DNA from 2 places in the Paenibacillus sp. TSA_86.1 genome. Region 2 is predicted to be linked to the other one. Evidence: predicted binding sites of a transcription regulator. Region 2 holds the regulator's gene; the other holds the start of a gene.

Region 1 (12,155 bases), 140 kb from region 2:
GTCTTTTAACTCTTGAATGTTCAAATATCTGTTATCCATAGATGCATCTATTCAAATATGTTATAGAACTCACCTTAATAAACACGGCAATCAATTATTACAATAGTGTCATAATTCCAAAACCATAGGGGACTTTTCATTCAATCTGCTTAATTACACTTGCTGTAACCGCAGCTACTACATGTTTTACAGCCTTCCACATTGATCAGCGATGCTGAACCGCATGAAGGACATAAGTCTATCGATTGGACACAAGCCTTTTGCTCCTCACCTTCAGCATCGTTCTCTCCATTGTCCTCATCCATCTGCACATGGCTTTCCAGTGCTTTGGCCACGGCATCGGCGATGGATTCCACCCGGTTGGCTCCGAAGCCAATCGCCCCTGAACCGCCGATGCCCTTCAGATGTTTGATCAGAAGCTCCACTTTATGACCATGGTCACCATATCGCAGGAATAGAGAGCAGACCCGGCCTAATGCCTCAGCCATCGCAAATACATCCGAGCCTGCCTTGCCAACATTGAGGAAAATCTCGCCGGGTGTACCATCCAGATCGTTAATCGTAATATAGGCCATGCCAAACGGCGTATTGATCTTATACGTTGCACCGCGTAGCACTTGCGGACGGCGTTTGTACTGCGTATCCACAACAACTTCTGTTACTTGTTCGGCCGTCGCTGGCAAACCTGCCCTAACCTCCGTATTCCCGTTCTCTTTCTCCGAGGCGTCTTCTTTCTTCGAGGTGGAGAGCACCTGCACATCCCTGCTGCCATCCCGATAGATGGTTACCCCTTTACAACCGAGATGAAAGGCTAACTCATACAGTTCTGCCGTATCCTCCACTGTAAAATCAGCCGGACAATTTGCCGTTTTGGAGATCGAACTGTCCACCCATTTCTGAATCCTGGCCTGAACCCGAATATGATTCTTAGCTGAAAGGTCCATCGCAGTCACATAATAATCCGGTAAAGGTTCGCCGGGATGCTGCTCGAGCCAATCTTGAGCAATCGGTACAAATTGTTCATCATACCCAAGACGGCTCTGGCGAAAATATTTAAAGGCAAAATACGGCTCAATGCCGGTCGACGTTCCCACCATCGTTCCGGTACTTCCCGTAGGCGCTTGAGTAATCAGCGTCACGTTTCGAACCCCATTTTCACGGATGGCTTCTCCAACCTCAGGATATGTTGCTGTCATCTGTTTCATAAATCCACTCTGTAAGTAAGGTTCTACCTCAAACGCGGGGAACGCACCTTTCTCCGCAGCAATCTCGGCTGAAGCCAAATAGACCTCCTTGGCCATGAATCCGTACAGTTTATCGAGAAAATCAAGCGACTCTGTACTGCCATAACGGATACGAAGTTTGATCATTAGCTCCGCAAGCCCCATTGTGCCAAGCCCCACCCGGCGTTCACGCTGCTGATTTAATCGATTTTCTTCAAAATGATACGGCGTCGCGTCAATCACGTTATCCAAAAATCTGACCGAGATGTGCGTGGTTTCCGCCAGTTCGTCCCACGCCACATCGTGATTGGTTTCATCATAGAATTTGGACAGATTAATCGCCGACAGATTACATACCCCCCAGCCGGGAAGACCCTGTTCACCACAAGGATTAGTACATATGATCGGATTAAAATACCAGCTGTTAGACATCTGGTTATAGTACTCCATGAATACAACGCCAGGCTCGGCTGATTTCCACGCAGATTCAATAATCGTATGCCATATTTCTCGCGCTTTCACCGTGCGATATGGAATGACCTTATGTCCTTCTGCCTTCCACCGGCTCAGATCGCCCTCCCACTTGATATCATAATCGGGATCACGGGTATCGGGAAAAACAAGCTCCCAATCCCCGTCCTGCTTGACGGCCTCCATGAACGCGTTGCTCACGCAAACCGACAGATTCGCATTGGTCACCTGTCCCATCGTTTGTTTTACCGTAATAAAATCCAGCACATCCGGGTGCCAATCATTCATCATCAGCATCAACGCACCACGACGGCTGCCGCCTTGTTCGATAAGGCCCGTTGTATAACTGAACAAACCGCCCCAGGATACCGATCCGCTGGACGAACCGTTCACGCCTTTTACCATAGCTCGCCGCGGACGAAGCGAAGACAGATTGATACCTACCCCACCACCGCGGGCCATAATTTCGGTCATTTCCGTCAACGTCTTCATGATACCGCCCCGGCTGTCTTGCGGAGAAGGAATGACATAACAGTTAAACAGCGTCAATTCATCACTGGCTCCGGCACCAGCAGCAATGCGCCCCCCAGGAACCAGCTTCCAGTCATCCAGCACAGAACGGAATTTCTTCTCCCACAATACCTGCTCTTCAGGTGTCGATTCAACAGATGCCATCGCTCTCGCAAGACGATCCCACATCTCTTCTGGTGTCTTCTCTATCGTGAGCGTCAATTTCTCCACATCGGTCTCTATAATCACATCGCTTCGCGTCCGTACTTTAACATGCTGTCCCTGCCGCTCTACAATCTGCCCCACTTCCTTCACCGGGAACCTGGGATCATCCTTCGTTAGCACAAGTACGATATCTCCGATTTTTGCATGATTCGAATCCTCGTCTTTCCAGGCATAACGATCCAGAAATATTTTCTCGCTGAGCCCATGCAGTTTTTGCTTGTTTTCCTGGTTATCCTCTGGATGACTCGTTTGTGTATTGTTGGATGACATCATTGAAATCAACCTCCCCGAATAGACAATTCAATTCATCAGACAAACTGCTTTTCCTGTGAATAAAATATGCAAAAATACTACATATAGTGATATATAACCAGTATATTACACTATATATTGATATTCCACAAAAAACCCTTATAATCTCACCGGTTACGATGCGGAACAGGTTATGAACTCCCTTTCCTTCGTCCATACTATTACCTACGAATAAAACATTATCTATATTTTGAATGATCTATAATCCGGGATACAACGCTCAGAAGTTTGTTCTTTCATCGGAGTAATCCGTGAAGATCATGTCCAACATAAATAGAATGGCAGAGGAGGTCGCATCATGAACCGGAAACATCCGCATCATCCGAATCAACCTGTAGCTGAGTTGCCTGTGCCTCTTGAGTTTGATCGTAACTGGCTTAGCCAGCTTGAATCACGTTTGGACAAAGGCGGCCCTTGGGGGGATTACCGTCTTTTTCAACTTGGCATTCAGGCGGAAGAAACCAATCTAATTCCGAACTTTGATGAAATCCAGTGTCTGAAGCATTTGCAAGGTTTGACCCCGCTTCCTCACCAGATGGATACGGCACGCAAAGTATTATTTGAAATGTCAGGCCGGGCCATTCTTGCCGATGAGGTAGGTCTGGGCAAAACGATAGAAGCCGGTCTTATTCTGAAAGAATATATGGTTCGTGGTCTGGTATCTAAAGTATTAATTCTCGTACCTGCCTCTCTTGTGCTGCAATGGGTGCGTGAGCTGAATTCCAAATTTGGCATCCCTGCAATTGCTCAGAAAAAAGCCTACTCTTGGCAAAATGAAGTCGTAGTCGCTTCCATGGACACGGCCAAGCGCGACCCACACAAGGATATGCTGCTGGGCACAGACTATGACATGATCATCATTGATGAGGCCCATAAACTGAAAAACAAAAAAACGACCAACTACCAATTCATGTTGAAATTGCGCAAAAAATATTGCCTATTGCTCACGGCTACGCCTGTGCAGAACGACATGAGTGAACTATTCAATCTCATCAACTTGCTAAAGCCTGGCCAGCTTGGTCGTCAGGGCGATTTTGCAGCCAACTTTGTTGTGGATAAACGTGTTCCCAAAAATCAGGCACAGCTCAAAGACGAGCTGTCCAAAGTGATGATCCGTAACAGACGAGGGGAAGGCCCCGTGCAATTTACGAAGCGGAACGTTTCTAACGTAGATCTGCAACTCTCCCCCGAAGAGCAGACGCTCTATGACGGGGTGACCTCGTTTGTCAAAGACCAGTACCAGGAAGCGGGCGGTAATCTCAGCAGCATGCTTTCGCTCGTCACGTTACAACGGGAAGTCTGTAGCAGCCGGGATGCCGTATTTGTAACCCTTGTGAATCTGTCTAAGAAACTTCCGCTCGATTCCCCGCTGCGAGATAAAATCTGGGAGCTGGTGGCCCATATCAAGGCGATTAAAGAAAATACAAAGGCCGAAAAAACGATGGAACTGATTCGTGATATGAATGAGAAGGTCATTATTTTCACGGAATACCGGGCGACGCAGGAATATCTGCTGAACTATTTTCGCAACAACGGCCTTACAGCCGTTCCTTATCGGGGCGGTATGAATCGGGGTAAAAAGGACTGGATGATGGATCTCTTCCGCGGGCGCGTGCAGGCAATGATTGCCACGGAAGCTGGCGGTGAGGGCATCAACCTGCAATTCTGTCATCACATGATCAACTTTGATCTGCCGTGGAACCCGATGCGGGTAGAGCAGCGGATTGGCCGGGTTCATCGGCTAGGGCAGCAGAATGACGTTAACATTTTCAACCTGTCTACCAAAGGCACGATTGAAGAACATATTTTGAATCTGCTGCATGAGAAAATTAATATGTTTGAGATGGTCATCGGCGGATTGGATGTCATTCTGGAGCGGCTGGAGAAAAATGAATCCATTGAAAAAAGTCTGTACAAAATTATGCTGGAATCGCAGAACGAAGAAGATATTCGCCGCAAAATGGACTCGCTCGGTCAATCGCTGAGCACGATTCAGCGTGAAGTCGCGGATGAGGTGCCGTTGATAACCCAACTTGATCTGCACAAAGGAGGCAACTGATCCATGACGATGTCACCGCATGAGATCCAGGCTTATGTTCTGACCTACCTGGAAGCCCTGGATTGTCAGATCATGGAACGATCCCCTGCTCATGTTACCGTTAAGCTGTCACCTGAAGCAGACAAGGCATTAACGAACCGTCCCTATTACTGGGGATTTGTGGAACGTGTCGGGGTGGAACCTGAGACTATGTCCTTTACATTTGTTTTTGACCCGGAGGCCTACCAGCAAATAACGGAAGCGGCAGAAGCCAAAATCAAAGCTGCAGAGCCTGCTCGAGTCTCTACGGAAGCGAACTCTGATGCACCGAAAGATACGATTCTCGGACGTTATTTCGGCATCACACCCTCAATGCCACAGCTCGGCCCTGGACGCATTCTGCGGGAAGATGTCGTGTATGGCAGCCGCAGGTTGCAACAGATTTTTGAGGCGGCACGCGAAGGTGGTGCTTTTGTTAACCTGTTTGAACAAGCTGCCAAACGTCAGATTCGGGCCACAGTTCCAGCTGTGTATGAACCTTGGTTAGGCGTTTGTTTTAAAGTGGAGTTTGCGTGTGATCTGAAACGGGAGGAGTTACATTTTCTCGGCATTTCATTGCGCTCGGGTGAAATTATCGAGAAATTCGGCAGCAAGCTGAACCGGCGTGATCTCAGTCCAAGGCTGGCTGAAAATATGCACGCTCAGTCACCCAAAATTTCACTCGCTGATGCCGGGGCTGCTCTCGAAATGCATCTCACCAATCATCTGAGTACACTTGATTATAGCTGGGCAGAAAAAGCCAAAGAACGCCTGCAACTGGAACTGGATGTTGTCGACGCGTATTATGAAGCCGTGCTGCGGGAAGATATGCCTGAGGTTACTGAAGGAGATGCCACTCCTGCTTCATCTAAACCCTCAGCAACCCATTCAGATGTACAGACTTCAGCTGATGTTCAGGCGATTTCCCCTCCATCACCCGCTCCGTCTTTCCATAATCGGGTTCGTGGCGTACTGGAGCCAGTCACGGATGACGTGGAATTGGCTGCCGAACCAGCCGTTATGCTTACTCAGGATCAGGAAGACCCAGAGCAAGAAAAAGCAAAACAGGCGGTCATGGATCGTGAAGCAATGAAACAGCAATATGAGACACGACGAACCGAAATGATCTGGCAATATGAGCCCAAGGTGAAGGTCACCGCCATTAGCAGCGGCATGTTTCACTTAAGATAAGACGAAGACACTACTTTTCCTGCAAATGCTGGCAAAAGTAGTGTTTATTCATGATCACTGAACCGACACTTTGCAGCACTCTTTGCATCGTCTCTGCTCTACAATGGAATCAGGAAGAAGGTGTTCAAGTTGAAGATACACGCCACGACAGAACGAGAAAATCTATGGAAGCCCCTATACGTCTTCCTGAGCGTAATGATCGGTCTCACCCTCTTCTCATTCGGGTCAACAGCTCACGCGGCTGTACTCACCGACAGGTTGGCTCCCGCTGCTGTAGAGCAATATGCCCAGCAACAAGCTAGTGTGCTTGGCACATCTAATTCGGACTGGCTTACTGCCCAGCTTGAATATTATCCTTTGGGGCCGGGTACCCACGGCTGGCTTGTTTACGCCAACGTTCAGGATCAACGAATCGGGTATATGATTATTTCCATAACTGAACAAGGAAAGTATTTCCTTAGCGAGTACGGTCAGGGAGAAGAAGTGCTGTACAATAACGAGTTGTTAGGACAGGCTCTGGAACGACAGCAATTGAATCTGAGCACAATACAAACCGCAGGTGGAGAGCTTACGCGTCGATATGCTGCTCCTCTGCTGGCGTATTGGAAAGTGGGACGTGCGAATTATCCTGCCTTGTATATTGATGCATCGAATGGAGATTTGTTACCGAGTGATGTGTTGGAACGTTTAGAGAAAAGTCCCGGAACGCAATCTTCGGCCCCACCGAAGTTGCAAGAATTGCAGGCCATGCCTGCCGCCACAACGTGGATCACAGATCCAGTCCGTTTGCGGCCAGCTTTTGGCCCCTCATTACAACTAACCTGGCTAACATCTGAACCTCTTCAACTCTCTCAAGTCAAGGAACGGATTCAGAACAGTCATCTTAGTGCTCTTGTTTTTTCAGCAGGAGAACGCAATCTATTTTACGGAGGCCCCTTGCCAGTAAGCGGATACCAAATGTGGCATACGCAACAACCCGAAGCAATACCCCCAATCCAAACGGGTAACAAGGATAGATCAGGTTTAACCACTGGGACAGGGAAAGAATCAGCGTCTGTTCTTTATGTAGGGCTTGGAGGTTTTGACTCCACTCAACGGTTTGTACCTTTGAATAAGCTTTTGCTTGACGGGCATTTTTACATGATCAATCTGTAGAAGACAAGCACAAACTCCAATCACATGATAAAAAGACGCGTCCCTTCTCGGACTGCGTCTTTTTGTTTAATTTATACAGGTTTAAGACAACACTTCACTCAGAGTTTCACTCAGAACCTTTTTTCTTTTTACCCATCCATAGCGATACCGCAAAAGGAATCATGCCAAACCACTTCATCGACCACGGCTCTTTCCTCCTGCTTTGCGCTCTCCGCTCTTTCCGTTCATCCTTCGGGGTGTCGATATAATGCACCACACGCTGTGTAATGTATTTAACCAACTCATCACTCTTAGCCATCATACAGCCTCCTTTTCCGCACAACCGTAACGTGACCGTTATTCCTATTGTGTGCAGAACGTGATGGAACTAAACATTATTTTGTGCAGCAGCGTATGAAATGATGCAAAATGCACAGTCTAATGCCAAAGGTATCCATCCTGTCTCCCTTGTGCTTCTGAACCATAAATACCGTAATAGGAGTGTGTATTTGCATGTTCAAGCTGTTATTGACCGTTTCCGTGACCTTGCTAATTAGTTTACATTCTCTTTCTGGTCTGTCCTCGGCGTTCCGTTTGGATCACCCTGATCCATCTGCTGATCAGACATCCATCATGCCAATCACCGAAGGGGATGCCTATCGCTCCAGCCATCACGCTTTTGCAGCGCCGACTATTTTGCTGGATGTTGGACATGGAGGTATAGACGGCGGCACATCCGACGCAGGTGTTTTGGAGAAAGACATTAATTTGGCCATCAGTCAAAAGTTATATTTGCTGCTTCGCAGCAAAGGTTACGCGGTCATCATTAACCGCCTCGGCGATTATGCACTTAGTGATGAGAATCGCTGGTTAAACAGCCGCTCACGTCACGTTAGGGATCTCGCACAGCGCAAAAGCCTCAGTGAGGAAGTTAGCACCGATATCGTCGTTAGTATTCACGCCAATTGGAGTTCGCGCTCAGCTACGCACGGCCCTGTAGTGCTGCACCAGAGAGAGGGTAGAAGTTATTTGCTGGCGCAATCCATTCAGGATGCCATGAATCGCTTATGCGGTACCCATCGTGAAGTGGTATGGGGCAAGCCGTTTTATATGCTGAATTACGTGAAACAGCCCGCAGTTATTGTGGAAACCGGTTTTTTGAGTAATGCAGCCGACCGGGCCAGAATCAATAATCCGGCAGAACAAAAACGCATTGCCCAGTCGATTGCAGACGGTATCATTTATTATCTGTCGGTAGTGTAGGGGCTGCTTCCCAGTGCCATACATCCCTTATCATATCGCCGATACCAACGAATTGAACCCGCTTCTGCAAGCGGGATACCGACTCGCGTATTACTGCGGAAGTGTTCATTCCGGTGTGACCCACATGACCAATGACAACGCAGCTTTTCTTGTCAACCGCACGCTGAGCAGCCAGATCAAGCTGTTTGCGGATGTGTGCCTTTGAATTTTGGTCATCGAGAAAAATGTCATTACCCACAGGCGGCAACTTTTTGGCTATAGCAAGCTCTCCGACCACGGAGCGAAAATTGGTACGACTGTCCACGAAAAATAGCCCATGCTCCCGACAAACGTCCAGTACAATGGACATGATGCGTTTATCAGAAGTGATTTTGGAACCCATATGATTGTTCATACCGATGGCATAGGGAACATCTTCAATAGCCTTTTCCACCCGTTCCCGAACCTGCTCATCCGTCAGATTGGATGTGATGGCCCCTGGGCCAAGCCATTCCGGTTTGCCCTTCTTGGGTTCCATCGGCATGTGAACAATCACATCCATCCCTTTTTCATGCGCAGCGATCGCATCTTTTTTCGTTGTTTGCAAAAAAGGCATTACGGCCACAGTCAGCTTCACAGGCATATCAAGAATCTCCTTGGTACCCCTCATATCATTGCCGACATCATCAATAATGATGGCCATTCGATTGAGCTGAGATGATGATAACTTCGTCTCTGGCGGCATAGCAGAAACTTCGGTTCCTCCTGAGGCAATGACTATACTTACGACACACAGGAAGATCCAAAATCGAAACTTCAGTCCCCCCCAGTAACCTTTTCTCCATTTATGTCGCATCATATCCTGCAGCCTCCTCTGTACTTGGTGTTCTCATTGTTTGATTCCAGCTGCAGTTCTATGTAAGTTCACTTTCCCAATTCATTCTAAAATAATTGGAACACAAAAAAAGCCTGCATTAGAGCAAGCTTTATCATGTGAACTCATCACCAATTTTATATTACGGACTCCACTAACTTGTCAGTAAAACGATCACTTTTTTGCAAAAATCAGATTTCGGCTCCGGTTCACGGGTTTAATGCCTGAGCTAAACGCTCAATATACTCGTTTCGAATCCGTTGACTGCTCTCCGCTTCGGGAGCTACATGCTCTGAAGCATGATAACAACCCGGATACAGATGAAATTCGACCTTAACTCCTGCTCTCGTCAGACGGATAACATAGTCCATGATCTCATCCCGGAACAGATCCAGCTCACCGACACAAATATAAGCAGGTGGCAGACCTGTAAGATCGGCAGCAAGGCTTGGAGAAGCATATTCAGGAATATCATCGTTCCACTTCGGTCCGAGATACATCTGCCAGGCCGCCATGTTGTGTGCTCGGTTCCATACCGAAGGATATGTGATCTCATAGCTAGACGATGTACTATTCCGATGATCCAGCATCGGGTACAGAGGCAGCTGAAAGCACAGTTCAGGCCCCTTCCGATCTCTTGTCAAAAGAGTGAGCGCTGCTGCAAGCCCGCCCCCTGCACTGGCTCCCCCAACGGCAATACGCTCTAGATCTATTCCTCGTGTCACGGCCTCTCCAGATATCCATTCGAGTGTGCTATAACAGTCTTCAAGTCCTGCAGGATAAGGATGTTCCGGTGCCAATCGATAATTCGGAGAGACGACAATGCACCCGGCACGGATCGCAAAATCTGTACACAGCTGATCATCTCCCTCGGGATTTCCCAGAATCAGCCCACCCCCGTGAATCCATAACAGGGCCGGTCTATCCGTTGTATCTATATGCGCAGGTGTATAGATACGAAGCTGCAGTTCGTTTCCATCCACTCCGTGAATGTACATGTTCACAATCTCGACAGCTGTCGAAGTTTGAACAACTTGCACGGCATTCGTACGTGCTTTCATCAAGTCCTCTGGCAACTGTATGACCTCAAGTCCCAGTAGACCCGCCCGCAGCTCCGGTGTCACCCTACTCATAAAATCCATTCTGTATCCCCCTGTCTCGTAAAGAATTCATAACGTAACTAACTTACTTGTGCGCCTGTATATCAACCGGTTGACATACGAACAACACAGGAATTGTGCTTTTTTCAAAGCACCCCTTCTATGTTGTTTCCCGCTCAATCAGTTGGACTGGAAACAGGTTTGTACTCGGAATGTCTTCTCCCTTAATCTGTTGTACAACCAGTTCAATAATGCGTTCTGCCATCTCCTGCACCGGTTGTCGTACACTACTTAGACGCGGACTGAGCAACGAAGCAATTTTCACATCATCATAACCGACAATTTTCATATCCTCAGGGACATGTCTTCCCGCATGACGAGAGGCCTGTAACGCTTCAGCCGCAATGACGTCACTACTTGCAAATATGCCATCCACTGCGGGATGTTGATTCAGAAACTGTATGATCTCCTGTTGAATCTCCTGCTCGTCCCTAGCGGATGCGTTCAGCTGTAGATGAATCGGATCGAGACCCGCGTTACGCATCACTTCTTCATATCCCTGTGCCCTCCCGTTTGCTAGCAAAGCGACATGGTGCGGCCCACCAATCCCTCGATAGAGAAAAGCAGGTTGTTTACAATTCTTGTCGAGCAGAAGTTGTGTAGCCTGCCTGCCTCCCATCTCGTTATCCGAAGAAACGACCGGAATGTTGTCAGCCACTTCGCGATCCAGTGAAACAATCGGCAGATTGAGATTCAGATAATGTTCCACTTCAAGCAGAGAACTGCCTGTGATGATGGCGTCCACCTTGTTTTTTTTCAACATATCAATATATTTGCTCTCTTTACCAACATCCCGATTCGAATTACACAGTAACAGTTTGTATCCGGACTTATCCGCATAATACTCTAGATGATATGTCATCTCACTGAAAAAAGGATGGGATACATCTGGAATGATCAAACCGATCATATTGGATTTTTTGCGAAACAGTGCTCTTGCCATCTCGTTGGGTTGATAATCGAGCTCTTCCATTACGCGATAGACCTTTTCACGGGTTCCCTCGCTAATATAGCCTCTATTATTCAGTACACGGGACACCGTTGTGACAGATACTCCCGCTTTTTTGGCAACATCATCAATCTTGGGCATAACTGTTAACCACCTTGCTCTTTTTAATCCATTATAAACTTAATCGTTTTCCATTTCACTCCAGCCGTCCCGTTTCTACTTCAATGCACCCTCTGTAATTCCCTTAATAATCTGCTTCTGCAGAACCAGATACATAATCAATACCGGAATAATTGTCATGATCAAACCAGCCATCAGCGGTGCATAATCCACCGAATATGATGAGAAGAAATTATACGTCGAGAGCGGCAACGTTTTGTGTTCCGGTGATAACAGTACCAAGCTGGGAAGTAAATAGTCATTCCAGATCCACAACACATCCAGCACAATCAGAGTAACAAATACCGGTCTTAACAAGGGAAGCACAATCTGGAAGAACGTTCTCATACGAGAGCTACCTTCAATAAAAGCAGATTCTTCGAGTTCATACGGGATGCCCTTAATAAATCCGTGGAACGTAAATACGCCAAAAGGCACACCGAAACCCAGGTACATAAACAGCAAGGTTATTTTGGAGTCGAGCAGACTCATATTGCCGTATAACATCACCAGCGGGATCATTAATACCTGAAACGGTAGAGCAAGTGAAGCCAGCATTGCATAGAAGAGGATGCCGTTCACGCGCCATTTGAAGCGGACAAACAGATAACCCGTCATGGATGAGAAA
Region 2 (12,155 bases):
TTCAGGTTCATGAGCATATGGGAGATCAGGGCAAACACGCCAGTCAGATGCTCGAATCCATCAAAACAGGTGCGGGGATGGCACGCTCCATTCGAACGCTGGCAGATCAGAGCGGACTTCTGGCATTAAATGCATCCATTGAGGCTGCTCATGCCGGAGAATACGGTAGAGGGTTCCAGATCGTAGCCGGAGAGATCCGCGCCCTTGCCAAGCAGACGCGAGAAGTTGCAGGCAACATGACGATATTGCTTCAGGACATCGAAGGTTTAACCCAGCAGACGGTATCTCTCATTCAGGCAAGTGGGAAGGAGATTGATGACAGTGCGGTGTATGTGAGGGAAGGAGCAGCGGCATTCGGAAAGTTAAACCGTGCGGTAAATGCGTTGTCCTGCATTGTTGAAACTATTGCTACCGAAGGCGTGGAAGCGGGTAGGGTTGCGGAGAATATCCAGTTGAAGCTAAAAGCCATGATTACAGATCATTCGGAGTTATGAAACGAAAGCTCAACCGAGGCACAGTTTATTGAAAATTGCAAAAGCAAAAAAAGAGAGACCCGGGACTTTGAACTAACGGCCGAGGTCTTCTTCAGGTGTTTTTTACATTCCGTTAACATGAAGGTGGTACTGTTTTTACAATGTTACGTTAGGATATTAAAGATGACCGTGCTAACGGGTAGAGCGTATTGGCGCTGGTCTCAACGTAAAGGGAATCCGATGATCCCTGCAGCGAAGGAGAAGTGAACATCCATGAAAGACCTCATTCATATTGATGGACTTAATTTATACTATGACACGCATCATGCGCTTAAAAATATATCGATGGACCTGCCGGAGAAGACCGTTACGGCGTTTATCGGGCCGTCAGGTTGCGGTAAATCGACATTACTCCGCACATTGAACCGGATGAATGACATGATTCCGGGTGTTCGTGTGGAAGGACAAGTTATGCTGAACGGTTCGGATATTTACAGTAATGAGATTGAGGTGGAGACGTTACGGAAACGGGTAGGCATGGTATTTCAACAGCCGAATCCTTTTCCCAAATCCATTTATGATAACGTAGCGTACGGACCGCGTCTGCACGGTGTAAGCCAAAAGGCAGAACTGGATCAGCTCGTTGAGCAAAGTTTGGTTCACGCGGCACTGTGGGATGAAGTGAAGGATGTACTGAAAAAGTCGGCGTTAAGTCTGTCTGGCGGACAGCAACAACGTCTGTGCATCGCACGTGCACTGGCCGTACAGCCGGATGTGCTGCTGATGGACGAAGCAACTTCGGCACTCGACCCCATCTCCACGCTGAAAATCGAGGAATTGGTCAAAGAGTTGCATCATAAATATACCATCGTCATGGTTACGCATAATATGCACCAGGCTGCGCGAGTATCTGGACGCACCGTGTTTTTCCTGAATGGCGAAGTGGTGGAGGCAGCTGATACGGAGACGTTATTCTCCACACCGCAAGATTCCCGGACCGAGGACTATATATCCGGCAGGTTTGGTTAAGGCGAGCTGAATAAGAACGATCCCGGTTTACCCGGAGATGATAGAGAAGGAGGACATGAAACTTATGATTCGCAGAAAAGAGTTTGATCAGGAGCTGGAAGAACTTCGCACCCTACTTAAACAAATGGGGGAACATGTAGGAAATGCCCTGGACGGTGCTATTAAGAGTTTGCAGACATTGGATGTGGAGAAGGCTCAGGTCATTATTAAGAATGATGCGAATCTCAATGCTCTTGAGGACAAAATCATGGAGCTGGGTTCCAAGCTGATTATTACACAGCAGCCCGTAGCCAAGGATTTAAGACGCATTATTGTGGCCTTCAAAATCTCCAGTGACTTGGAGCGTATGGGTGATCTGGCCCTCGATGTGGCTAAGGTGACCATCCGTATGGAAGGGCAAGAGCTGATTAAGCCGCTGGTGGACATTCCACGTATGGCGGAAGTGGTGAAATCTATGATTGATGAATCCATTGAATCCTATCTGAAGGAAAATACGGATCTGGCCTATAAAATGGCACAAACGGATGATCAGGTGGATCAGCTGTACAGTAACATGATCCGAGATCTCTATACGTTAATGACCGATCAGCCAACGAATGCATCACAAGCCATGTTGCTGTTGATGGTTGGACGTTACATTGAACGTATCGGTGACCATGCGACCAACATTGGCGAGAGCACCGTGTATCTGGTTACGGGTCAACGCCCGGACCTGAACCAATAAGTTATCGGGGGCAGGCTCTGCTGCACAAGCCGTGAAACATGCACATACAAGATAAGAGTTGATGATCGAAATGAGGAACTTTCTTCCGACTGGCCTGTGCACAGGCTGACTGGGAAGGAGGTTCTTTTTTTGCAGAAGAAAAGCGGGGAAAAGGGTTTTGAAGTTTTTTTGTTGTAGGTGGCAGGTATGGTATCATGAGAGTAGGTATGTAAGTGCAAGTCTGACCATATGATACGCGAGGTGCTGGAATGGACAAGTTTATTCTTATAGATGGAAATAGCATTATTTATCGGGCGTTTTTTGCTATGCCTCCCCTGACCAATTCGAAAGGGCTGCATACGAACGCGGTATACGGCTTTACGACGATGCTGCTGCGCTTGCTGGAAGAACACAAGCCTACGCATGTGATGGTGGCATTTGATGCGGGTAAGATCACCTTCCGCCACGAAGGGTATCAGGATTATAAAGGCGGTCGTGAGAAAACGCCATCGGAGTTGTCCGAGCAGTTTCCGTTGCTGAAAGAACTGTTGCAAGGACTCGGGATTGCGCAATTCGAACTGGCTGGTTATGAGGCAGATGATATTATCGGGACGCTGACCAAACGTGCGGATGAAGTGGGCAGACAGGTGCTGGTGGTATCAGGTGACAAAGATATGCTGCAGCTCGCTTCGGACCATGTACATATTGGATTGACGCGCAAAGGCGTTACGGAGATCGAGCTGTATGATCCTGCTCAGATTAAGGAACGTTACGGTCTGACGCCGTTGCAGATTATTGATCTGAAGGGTCTGATGGGGGATGCTTCCGATAATATTCCGGGTATTCCAGGTGTAGGGGAGAAAACGGCGCTGAAGCTGCTGCATCAGTTCGGTTCGGTGGAAGAGGTGCTGAACGGCACGGGTGAACTGAAGGGCAAGATGAAGGAAAAGATTGAAGCTCACGCCGAGGATGCAAGAATGAGTAAACAGCTTGCGACCATTCACCGCGAGGTTCCGCTGGAGCAGACGTGGGAGGATATGCAGTTTGACGGATTGAAGGAAGCGAGTGCTGGACCTGCACTGGCCAAGCTGGAGTTTAAGTCTTTGCTGGAGCGTTTGTCCTTTAGCGGCAGCATTGCTTCCGAGCAAGAGGCTATTCCGGCTGCAGAAGTGGAATCTACCATTGCAACAGAAGAAAACCTTGGAGAACTGATGGATGTACTGGGCTCGATTGACGTGCTTCATGTGGAGACGCATGGAGATAACCCGCATCAGGCGAAGCTAATCGGTCTTGCGGTGGGTGCCGGGGAGAAGTATACGTTCATATCTCCGGAATTGTTACAGTCGGGTGCGGCGGCTCCTGTACGAGAATGGCTTGCAAGTGCCGAGCAGCCGAAGCGTGGATATGATCTGCATCGCGTGGATTTGGCTTTGCATGCACATGGTATTGAATTCGCCGGTGCAGCATTTGATGTGCAACTGGCTGCCTATTTGCTTGATCCAACGGAGTCGAATCAGACGATTAGCGGGCTGACTTCCAAGTATGGGTTGCCTTCGCTGGTTGAAGACGATACCGTTCTGGGGAAAGGCGCGAAATACAAAGTGCCTGATGCGGATGTTCTGAGCGATTTTCTGTGCCGGAAAGCCGCTGCGCTGGCCGCGATTATCCCGCTTCAGGAACAAGCGCTGGAGAGCGATGAGATGAACTCGCTGTTCCATGAACTCGAGATGCCGTTATCTCGTATTCTTGCTGACATGGAGAAGCAGGGCATCAAGGCCAACACAGCTGACCTGCAAGCGCTTGGTAGTGAGTTTGAAGGACAGATCGGCAAACTGATGGCGGAAATCTACAAGTTGTCCGGCACGGAGTTCAATCTGAATTCACCAAGACAACTCGGCGAGATTTTGTTTGACAAGTTGGGCCTTCCTGTCGTGAAGAAAACAAAAACAGGCTACTCCACCGATGCGGAGGTGCTCGAAAAGCTGGCCCCTTACAACGATGTGGTGCAGCATATTTTGCAATATCGCCAGCTTGCCAAGCTGCAATCTACGTATGTGGAAGGTTTGCTCAAAGAGATATCGAGTCGGGATGGTAAGGTGCATACCTTCTATCGTCAAACCATTGCAGCGACAGGACGGCTGAGCAGCCAGTTCCCGAACTTGCAGAACATTCCGATCCGTATGGAGGAAGGACGCAAAATTCGGAAGGTCTTTGTGCCGTCCGAGCCGGGTTGGTCTATACTGGCAGCCGATTACTCCCAGATTGAGTTGCGTGTACTTGCACACATCTCAGATGATGAGCGGTTGAAAGAAGCTTTTGTGCAAGATATGGATATCCATACGAAGACTGCTTCCGATGTATTCGGCGTGAAGCCGGAGGATGTGGACAGTGATATGCGTCGTTCCGCCAAGGCGGTTAATTTCGGAATCGTATACGGGATCAGTGATTACGGCCTTTCTCAAAATTTGCACATTACACGGAAAGAAGCGGCACAGTTCATCGATCAATACTTCGAAGTATTCCAGGGTGTGCGTCGTTATATGGATGATATCGTGAAGGAAGCACGGCAGGACGGTTATGTGAAAACATTGCTGGAACGTCGCCGTTATTTGCCCGAAATCAACGCAAGCAATTTCAATTTGCGTTCCTTCGCGGAACGTACGGCGATGAATACACCCATTCAAGGTACTGCGGCTGATATCATTAAGCTGGCGATGGTACAGATGGATGAGGCGCTGCGGGAACGCAATCTTCAGAGCCGTATGCTGCTTCAGGTGCACGATGAGCTCGTGTTTGAAGTACCGGCGGATGAACTGGAACTGATGAAGGAGCTTGTGCCTTCAGTCATGGAAAAGGCGCTCTCGCTGTCGGTTCCGCTAAAAGCTGAAGTTAGCTTTGGTGAGAACTGGTATGAGGCAAAATAGATAAGAAAGGGTCCCGCTGAGCGTCATCTTCCGTTATAATATAAGGGAGGTGAGAACATCATGCCGGAACTACCGGAAGTCGAAACAGTCAGAAGAACATTGAATCAACTTATTGTAGGCAAAACCATTGATCATGTTACCGTTAATTTGCCGCGGATTATTCAGCGGCCTGATGATATAGAAGCATTTGCACTGGAACTGGCAGGACATACCGTGATTAGTGTTGAGCGCCGGGGCAAGTTTTTACGTATTTTGCTGGACGGGCTTGTGCTGGTCTCCCATCTGCGGATGGAGGGACGTTACGGGGTGTACCATCAGGACGAAGAGGTAGAGAAACATACCCATGTCATCTTCCACTTCAATGATGGTACGGAATTGCGATATAAGGATGTTCGTCAGTTTGGAACGATGCATCTGTTCAGTGCAGGCGAAGAACTGGTTTCGAAACCACTAATGAAGCTTGGATTGGAACCGCTGGATGAAGCTTTTACCGTGAATGCGTTCGCTGAAGCAGTGGGGAAACGTACCACCAAAATCAAAGCCGTTTTGCTCAATCAGGCATATGTCGTCGGGATCGGGAATATTTATGTGGACGAGGCACTCTTCCGTGCAGGTATACATCCGGAGACGATTGCCAAGACGCTGACTGAGGCACAGCTGGAGGTGCTGCACGAAGCCATTGTGGCTACGTTGCAGGATGCGGTGAATGCCGGGGGCTCCTCGATCAAGTCGTATGTCAACGGACAAGGCGAGATGGGCATGTTCCAGCATCAGCTGAAAATATATGGCCGTAAAGCGGAGCCTTGCCACACCTGTGGCACGTTGATTGAAAAAAGTGTCGTTGGCGGACGCGGGACGCATTTTTGCCCGAATTGTCAGCGACTTGATCTCTCTAACCTGAACTGAATCAATGAAATGATGAAATCATAGCACCCTTGGATTCCTCCCTCCATATACTGATATGGCAGAAATAAGCGGGCATATACCCATACTGACATCATCAGTTGGCACGTACCGCACAGGGGAGGAATCCGGGGTGCTGCATCATTTTATTTCATTACTGGCGCTTGCTTTTGCAGTGAGTTTAGATGGTTTCGGAGTTGGAATTACATATGGACTTCGGAGGACCAAGATTCCGCTCTTATCCATTGCTATTATTTCACTTTGTTCGGGATTGGTTATCGCATTGTCTATGCAGGTTGGGGTGTTATTATCTCATGTCGTGTCACCAGGTGTGGCTTCGATAGTGGGAGCTGTCATTCTGATTGTGATCGGTGCGTGGTCGCTCTTGCAACTGATTCTACGGCGAGGTAAAGAACATGAAGATACAGAGAGCGGAGTGTCGCAGGAAAAGGTGGTTCAGGGAAGCGGGACAACAGATTCAGGTCTGACATCTGGAGCCAAGAATCAATTGATGGTCCTGGAGGTGCAGCCTTCGCCAACGGATGGGTCGGTGGAACGAATGGTGTTTACACTTGAACTGCGCAAGCTTGGCGTGGTCATTCAAATCCTGCGTAGCCCGTCCAAAGCAGACATGGATAATTCAGGTAGTATCTCGGCTCAAGAGGCGATGTGGCTGGGGATTGCGTTGTCACTTGATGCTTTCGGAGCAGGGCTAGGTGCGGCGTTGCTTGGCTTCCCTACGCTGTGGACGGCACTCGTAATTGCATTGTTCAGCGGAGCCTTTCTGTCCGTTGGGTTGAAGGTTGGATTACGTTTTGCAGCACAGCGCTGGATGCAGAAGCTTTCGATTCTGCCAGCTCTGATGTTAATGATTATGGGAATATTCAAGTTGTTTTGAGGAGTAATTAAGTGTTATGAGGTGAGACGATGAATATAGGCTTAACGGGCGGAATCGCAACAGGCAAAAGCAGTGTTTCCGCCTATCTGGCCAGTAAGGGAGCGCTGCTCATCGATGCAGATGTTATTGCCCGGGAAGTCATGTTGCCTGGGCATCCCGTTTTGGCTGCCGCTGTTCAGCGGTTTGGACAAGCGATACTAAATGAGGACGGAACGCTGGATCGGAAAAAGTTGGGAAGTATTGTTTTTCAGCAACCGGAGGAACGTAAAGCGCTTGAGGCCATTACTCATCCGGCCATACGTAAGGAGATGCGTGACAGGGCAACTGCATATGAATTAAACCACCCGGACAAGCTGGTGGTATCGGATATTCCATTGCTGTACGAGTCGGGCCTTGAAGATGGTTTTGCGGAAGTTATGGTTGTGTATGTCCCGAGAGCAGTACAACTGGAACGGTTGATGAGTCGGGATCAGATGAACCGTGCTGATGCGGAAGCGCGCATTGCGGCACAGATGGATATCGAACGAAAAAAAGAGCGGGCAGATATCGTCATTGATAACAGCGGTTCATGGGAGCAGACGGAGCAGCAATTGCAATCTTTTTTAACGCATAAGGGCTTGTTATGAAAATATTGCGTAAAAAGCGTGTATTGTTGATTATGTTTGTTTCCTTTGTACTTGTGTTATTTCTAAACAGCAACTGGATGACATGGTTTTACCCGATTGAATATAAGGAAGAGATTCGGGCCCAATCTCAGAGTTATGAGGTGGATCCGTTTCTAATCGCTTCGATTATCAGGGTAGAGACCAATTTCAAGACGAGCAAGGAATCCAAGCGCGGTGCGATCGGACTCATGCAACTTATGCCAGATACGGCAAATTGGATTTTGGAGCAAGCCAAGATTCCTGATACTTCCCTGGAGGAATTAAAGCATGAACCGGGGCGAAATATTCAACTCGGAACATGGTATTTACGGAATCTGTCGGATCAGTTTAATGGCAACGAAATTGTGATGATTGCCGCGTATAATGCCGGACCGGGGAAGGTCAGCAGCTGGTTGAAAAACGGTGTATGGGATGGCAAACTTGAAACGGTAAAGGATATTCCTTTTGGCGAAACACGCCACTATGTACAACGGGTCATTTACTATTATAATCAGTATGTGAAGATCTACGATACGTTCTAGAGCGATGCCTGCAAAAGAGATACAGAAAGCACGGAGCAGACCGGTAGTGTACCGGCCGCCCCATGCTCCTCTGTGTAACGTATTACGATGCAGATAATTATTGGTATTGACCTGCCAATTGCTGTTCTGCAATTGTTACCAGACGCTTCGTGATGTATCCACCGATCGAACCGTTCTCGTAAGAAGTCATGTTACCTTGGTATCCGTCTTGCGGAATGCTGATTCCGAGTTCTTGAGCTACTTCATATTTCATTTGCTCCAGAGCTGCGGAAGCTTTAGTTACAACCAAGTTATTGGAGTTACCGTTGCTTTGTGCCATTGCTGTTCACCTCCTCGCGGGTTGGTAAAAGTATTATGTGTCGCGAATGCGATTTTCATTACAAGATATGCTCAGGGAATATGTGGTAAAAAGTAAAAGTGGGAAGTGATCTTAGTTGAAATGTCCTTATTGTGGTTATTTAGGCACTAAAGTGCTGGATTCGAGACCAGCCAATGAATCCAAATCCATCCGCCGCCGCCGCGAATGCGAGCAGTGCGCCAGAAGGTTTACAACATTTGAGATGATTGAAGAAACACCGTTGATCGTCATTAAGAAGGACGGCAGCCGGGAAGAGTTCAGCCGTGACAAAATTCTCCGTGGTTTGATTCGTGCGTGTGAGAAGCGTCCGGTATCGGTGGAAACGCTGGAGATGATGGTATCTGAAGTGGAGAAGTCACTGCGTAACACAGCCGAAGCGGAGGTAGAGAGCCGTCAGATTGGTGAATTGCTAATGGAGCAGCTGTTTCCGGTGGATGAGGTGGCGTACGTGCGTTTTGCTTCTGTATATCGCCAGTTCAAAGACATTAACATGTTTATGAAAGAACTGAAATCACTGCTGTCCAAGGATGAACTGGAGGAGTAGTGTAGTGGGGGAAAAGGAGAAGAGCAATCCGGGGGCTATCGTTGATATGTGCCCGCAACATGAATGTTCTTCTCCATACGATTTCGGCGGTTCAAAAGGGTATTGACAGTCCAGAAGGGATTTTATATGATATAGAAGTCGCCTGTAAAATGAGTTTTTGCAGTGCTGGACAAGATGTAACTTCATATCCTGGGGCCTTAGCTCAGCTGGGAGAGCGCATCGCTGGCAGCGATGAGGTCAGGGGTTCGATCCCCCTAGGCTCCATACTAAGGAAAAGCCGCTCCGAAAGGGGTGGCTTTTTGGGTTTTAAGCGTATGAGGAGTAAACTGCAAGTTTTAGTTTATGTGGACTGACGTGTAGGGAAAGGGTTCACAAAATGCGTTTCATATAAGAGCGCATAGTCTGAAGCTAATGCTAAAGTTAACATAATAAAAATTTTACACCAGACGATGAAGAAAATAAGATGGAAATATCAAATAATATTAGAAAAGACAACATATGGAGTAGCACGTTTTTAAAACAAATAGTAGCTTGGTGTCTATATTAATTAAAATACTTCCAGTGAGTGAGGTCTTCAATGATGTGGTCATTCATTCTAAATGTTTATGAATACATAATTCTTGTTATTTCTTTAATAGATAACTTGGGCACTTGGATAGTTGTGAGGATTCTGCTCATGTATGGTTTCTTGCTTGTTTGTTTGACTGTTTTATTGGTAGTTTATGATATGCTTATAATTAGTTTATCCCAATTGTTGGCTTATCTATATGAATTATCAAGAAAGAGAAGATCCATTTCTACAATAAGACTGCTCTCTGAATGGTTCTATTTGTTTGACAAGCTTTTATATAAAATTTCACCACACTTATTTCAATATAGTTGGCCAAGTGACAATGTGTTTAAAAAGTCAGATAAATACAGCCCGATTGTGCTATCTCGTACTTTAAGTGCATTATTTATTAGCATGGTTGCAGTTAGCCCTACTAATTTTGTAATTTGGGGTACAATTGCTATGTACTATTTTCCTACTGCCCCTATAGCAAGCTATAATTGGCTTAGACAATTGTCTTTTGATAAGGTTTACTTAGCCCTTACAAAATTTGAGTATGAGAAAGTAAATGATTTTGTTAGTTTTAGTCTGTTTGTTCTCTCTCTGCTGATCCTTTTACGGTTATCTTCCTCTTCATTTAAATGGCGTGCTATGATGAAAGTCAATGAGGAGAAGTATGAAAAAGTAATTAGATATCAGGAAACTATTGAGAACGAGTTATGGAAAATTAGAACCGGGTCATACACTAATATTTCCGAACTCAATCTTAAAATCAGTTCTTTACCGAATATTTATTGTCAGTTAGTTACGAAGACTGATAATTACTTATTTGAAGATAATAAGTTAAAACGAAAGACGAAAGAGTCTTGGAGACATTTCCAGTACAAGAACATTCAGGATATTTACAAAGGGCTTGAGTCTTTCCAAGTTCCTCTACAGAAGATAAATGAAGTCTTAAAAGATATTTCTGATTTGAAAGTTGGCTATATTTATCTGAGAATTAACAAGTGTGTGAGGTATGAAACAATTAAATTGGGACTGTATAGAGAAACTCATCTTGATTGGGAACTGATTGAAGGAGATAAATTTCGGAAGGCTATTGAAAATAGGTTAGAGAAAATTTCATATTTATCTGATCGATTTATGAAATTCAAAAAAATTAATAATGGTATGCTAAGTAAAAATGAGTTCGTTGAAGAATATAACAAATATGGTGGTTCGGTTGCTTACGAGGACATAGTAAAGTATACAGAAAGTAAATTGGAAGAAGAACTAATAAATTTTAAGAGATTTCTCCATAGAGCACTGGAGGAAGCGATATTTTCTCATACTGTCCTTGAGCAATATCTCACACTTTCGCATAAGAATACACGATTTAGTCTGCTTAAGATAATCTCTAACTTTATTACTAAATAGAATTCTGCTTAAATGCTTCAAAAAGATAGATGAAATCGAGACTACATTTTGACTTACTTAGTTACACGCTGGGTTATTGTTGTGAAAATGACTGTCCATAGAAGAGCGAATTTCTGCCAGTGAAGCTCTCAAAAGTTCGATCACCCTAAACTACATACTTCAAGAAAGAAAGAACGTCATGTGGTTGCTTTTACTGTGGAAAAATAGGGACTGTAATCTAGCAGGACCCATAATAAGGGCCGTTCAAGAGTCGTAGAAATTATGTGATTTTTAATAAGATCCTGAACTTTGAAGGAAGCGAGTATAATACAGCCCAATAGACCGCGTTAATATTATTTGCTTAAGTAACAATTGTGGTATAGAGCATCACTGGCAGCGATAGGTCAAGGGGGCGATCCCCTTAGGTTTCATAAGAGTGTTACAAAAAAACGGCAGAAATGCCGTTTTTTTGTTGGAGTCAATTGTTTCTCATGTCACAGATGAAAATTTGTTTCTCTGTGGCTAATAACGAATGTATGTAATTGACGCATGTGGAATTTCTATTATGATGATATGGGGGGAGGGTTGTCTTATGCCGAAAAATGATAATATGTTAGCCATTCTATGGATGTTAAATTCGGGAGAAAAGTTAACTGCAAAACAAATATCCGAAAAGTTAGAAGTCAATATAAGAACCGTTTATCGGTACATTGATGCACTATGTTCTAGTGGAGTGCCGATCATATCCGACGCAGGTCATCATGGTGGATATAGCCTGTTGCATCATTTTATCAGAGCGCCTCTGCTATTTGATATCGAAGAAAAAAAGACACTCCTTCATGCTGCTGTTTTTGCAAAAGAAGCTGGATACCCATCGAGCGAGACATTAGAGAATGCGACAGCCAAGTTGAAAATGTATTCGAATGAGCAACAGGAGAGCGAACTAAACAAACATGTAGCTGGATTTGAAGTGATAAACCGCATGGTCAGCCCTTCAAGTCAGCTCATATTAGCGGAATTGGAACATGCTGTAGAAAACGAAATCACTGTAGAGATGGATTACCGTACAAACCATGAAGATAAGCCAAAGAACAGGATGATCGATCCTTATGGAATCGTTTACTGGAACAATAAATGGTATACGGTTGCATTTTGCCACTTAAGAAATGAAATACGAAGTTTCCGGGTAGAT

The links. Region 2 encodes NrdR, which represses ribonucleotide reductase genes. Its sites were predicted from a motif close to AACACNATATATNGTGTT; they were not measured.
Region 1: ACUTVW_RS05105 (adenosylcobalamin-dependent ribonucleoside-diphosphate reductase) is a predicted target of NrdR. The motif match lies at 2,776-2,793, and genes of this name have one in related genera.

Annotation. Positions count from the first base shown of each region.
Region 1 covers NZ_JBQZGE010000001.1:1,086,342-1,098,496, reverse strand. The annotation lists gene ACUTVW_RS05105 (adenosylcobalamin-dependent ribonucleoside-diphosphate reductase) at 150-2,699, opposite strand; gene ACUTVW_RS05100 (DEAD/DEAH box helicase) at 3,040-4,800, shown strand; gene ACUTVW_RS05095 (YqhG family protein) at 4,804-6,009, shown strand; gene ACUTVW_RS05090 (hypothetical protein) at 6,139-7,164, shown strand; gene ACUTVW_RS05085 (YqzE family protein) at 7,271-7,465, opposite strand; gene ACUTVW_RS05080 (N-acetylmuramoyl-L-alanine amidase family protein) at 7,657-8,406, shown strand; gene ACUTVW_RS05075 (divergent polysaccharide deacetylase family protein) at 8,381-9,244, opposite strand; gene ACUTVW_RS05070 (alpha/beta hydrolase) at 9,469-10,401, opposite strand; gene ACUTVW_RS05065 (LacI family DNA-binding transcriptional regulator) at 10,520-11,509, opposite strand; gene ACUTVW_RS05060 (carbohydrate ABC transporter permease) at 11,585-12,155, opposite strand, start outside.
Region 2 covers NZ_JBQZGE010000001.1:944,928-957,082, forward strand. The annotation lists gene ACUTVW_RS04390 (methyl-accepting chemotaxis protein) at 1-494, shown strand, start outside; gene pstB (phosphate ABC transporter ATP-binding protein PstB) at 747-1,502, shown strand; gene phoU (phosphate signaling complex protein PhoU) at 1,567-2,226, shown strand; gene polA (DNA polymerase I) at 2,475-5,129, shown strand; gene mutM (DNA-formamidopyrimidine glycosylase) at 5,190-6,035, shown strand; gene ACUTVW_RS04415 (MntP/YtaF family protein) at 6,166-6,930, shown strand; gene coaE (dephospho-CoA kinase) at 6,960-7,556, shown strand; gene ACUTVW_RS04425 (lytic transglycosylase domain-containing protein) at 7,553-8,116, shown strand; gene ACUTVW_RS04430 (alpha/beta-type small acid-soluble spore protein) at 8,214-8,435, opposite strand; gene nrdR (transcriptional regulator NrdR) at 8,551-9,018, shown strand; tRNA gene ACUTVW_RS04440 (tRNA-Ala) at 9,210-9,282, shown strand; gene ACUTVW_RS04445 (hypothetical protein) at 9,695-10,984, shown strand; gene ACUTVW_RS04450 (helix-turn-helix transcriptional regulator) at 11,556-12,155, shown strand, end outside.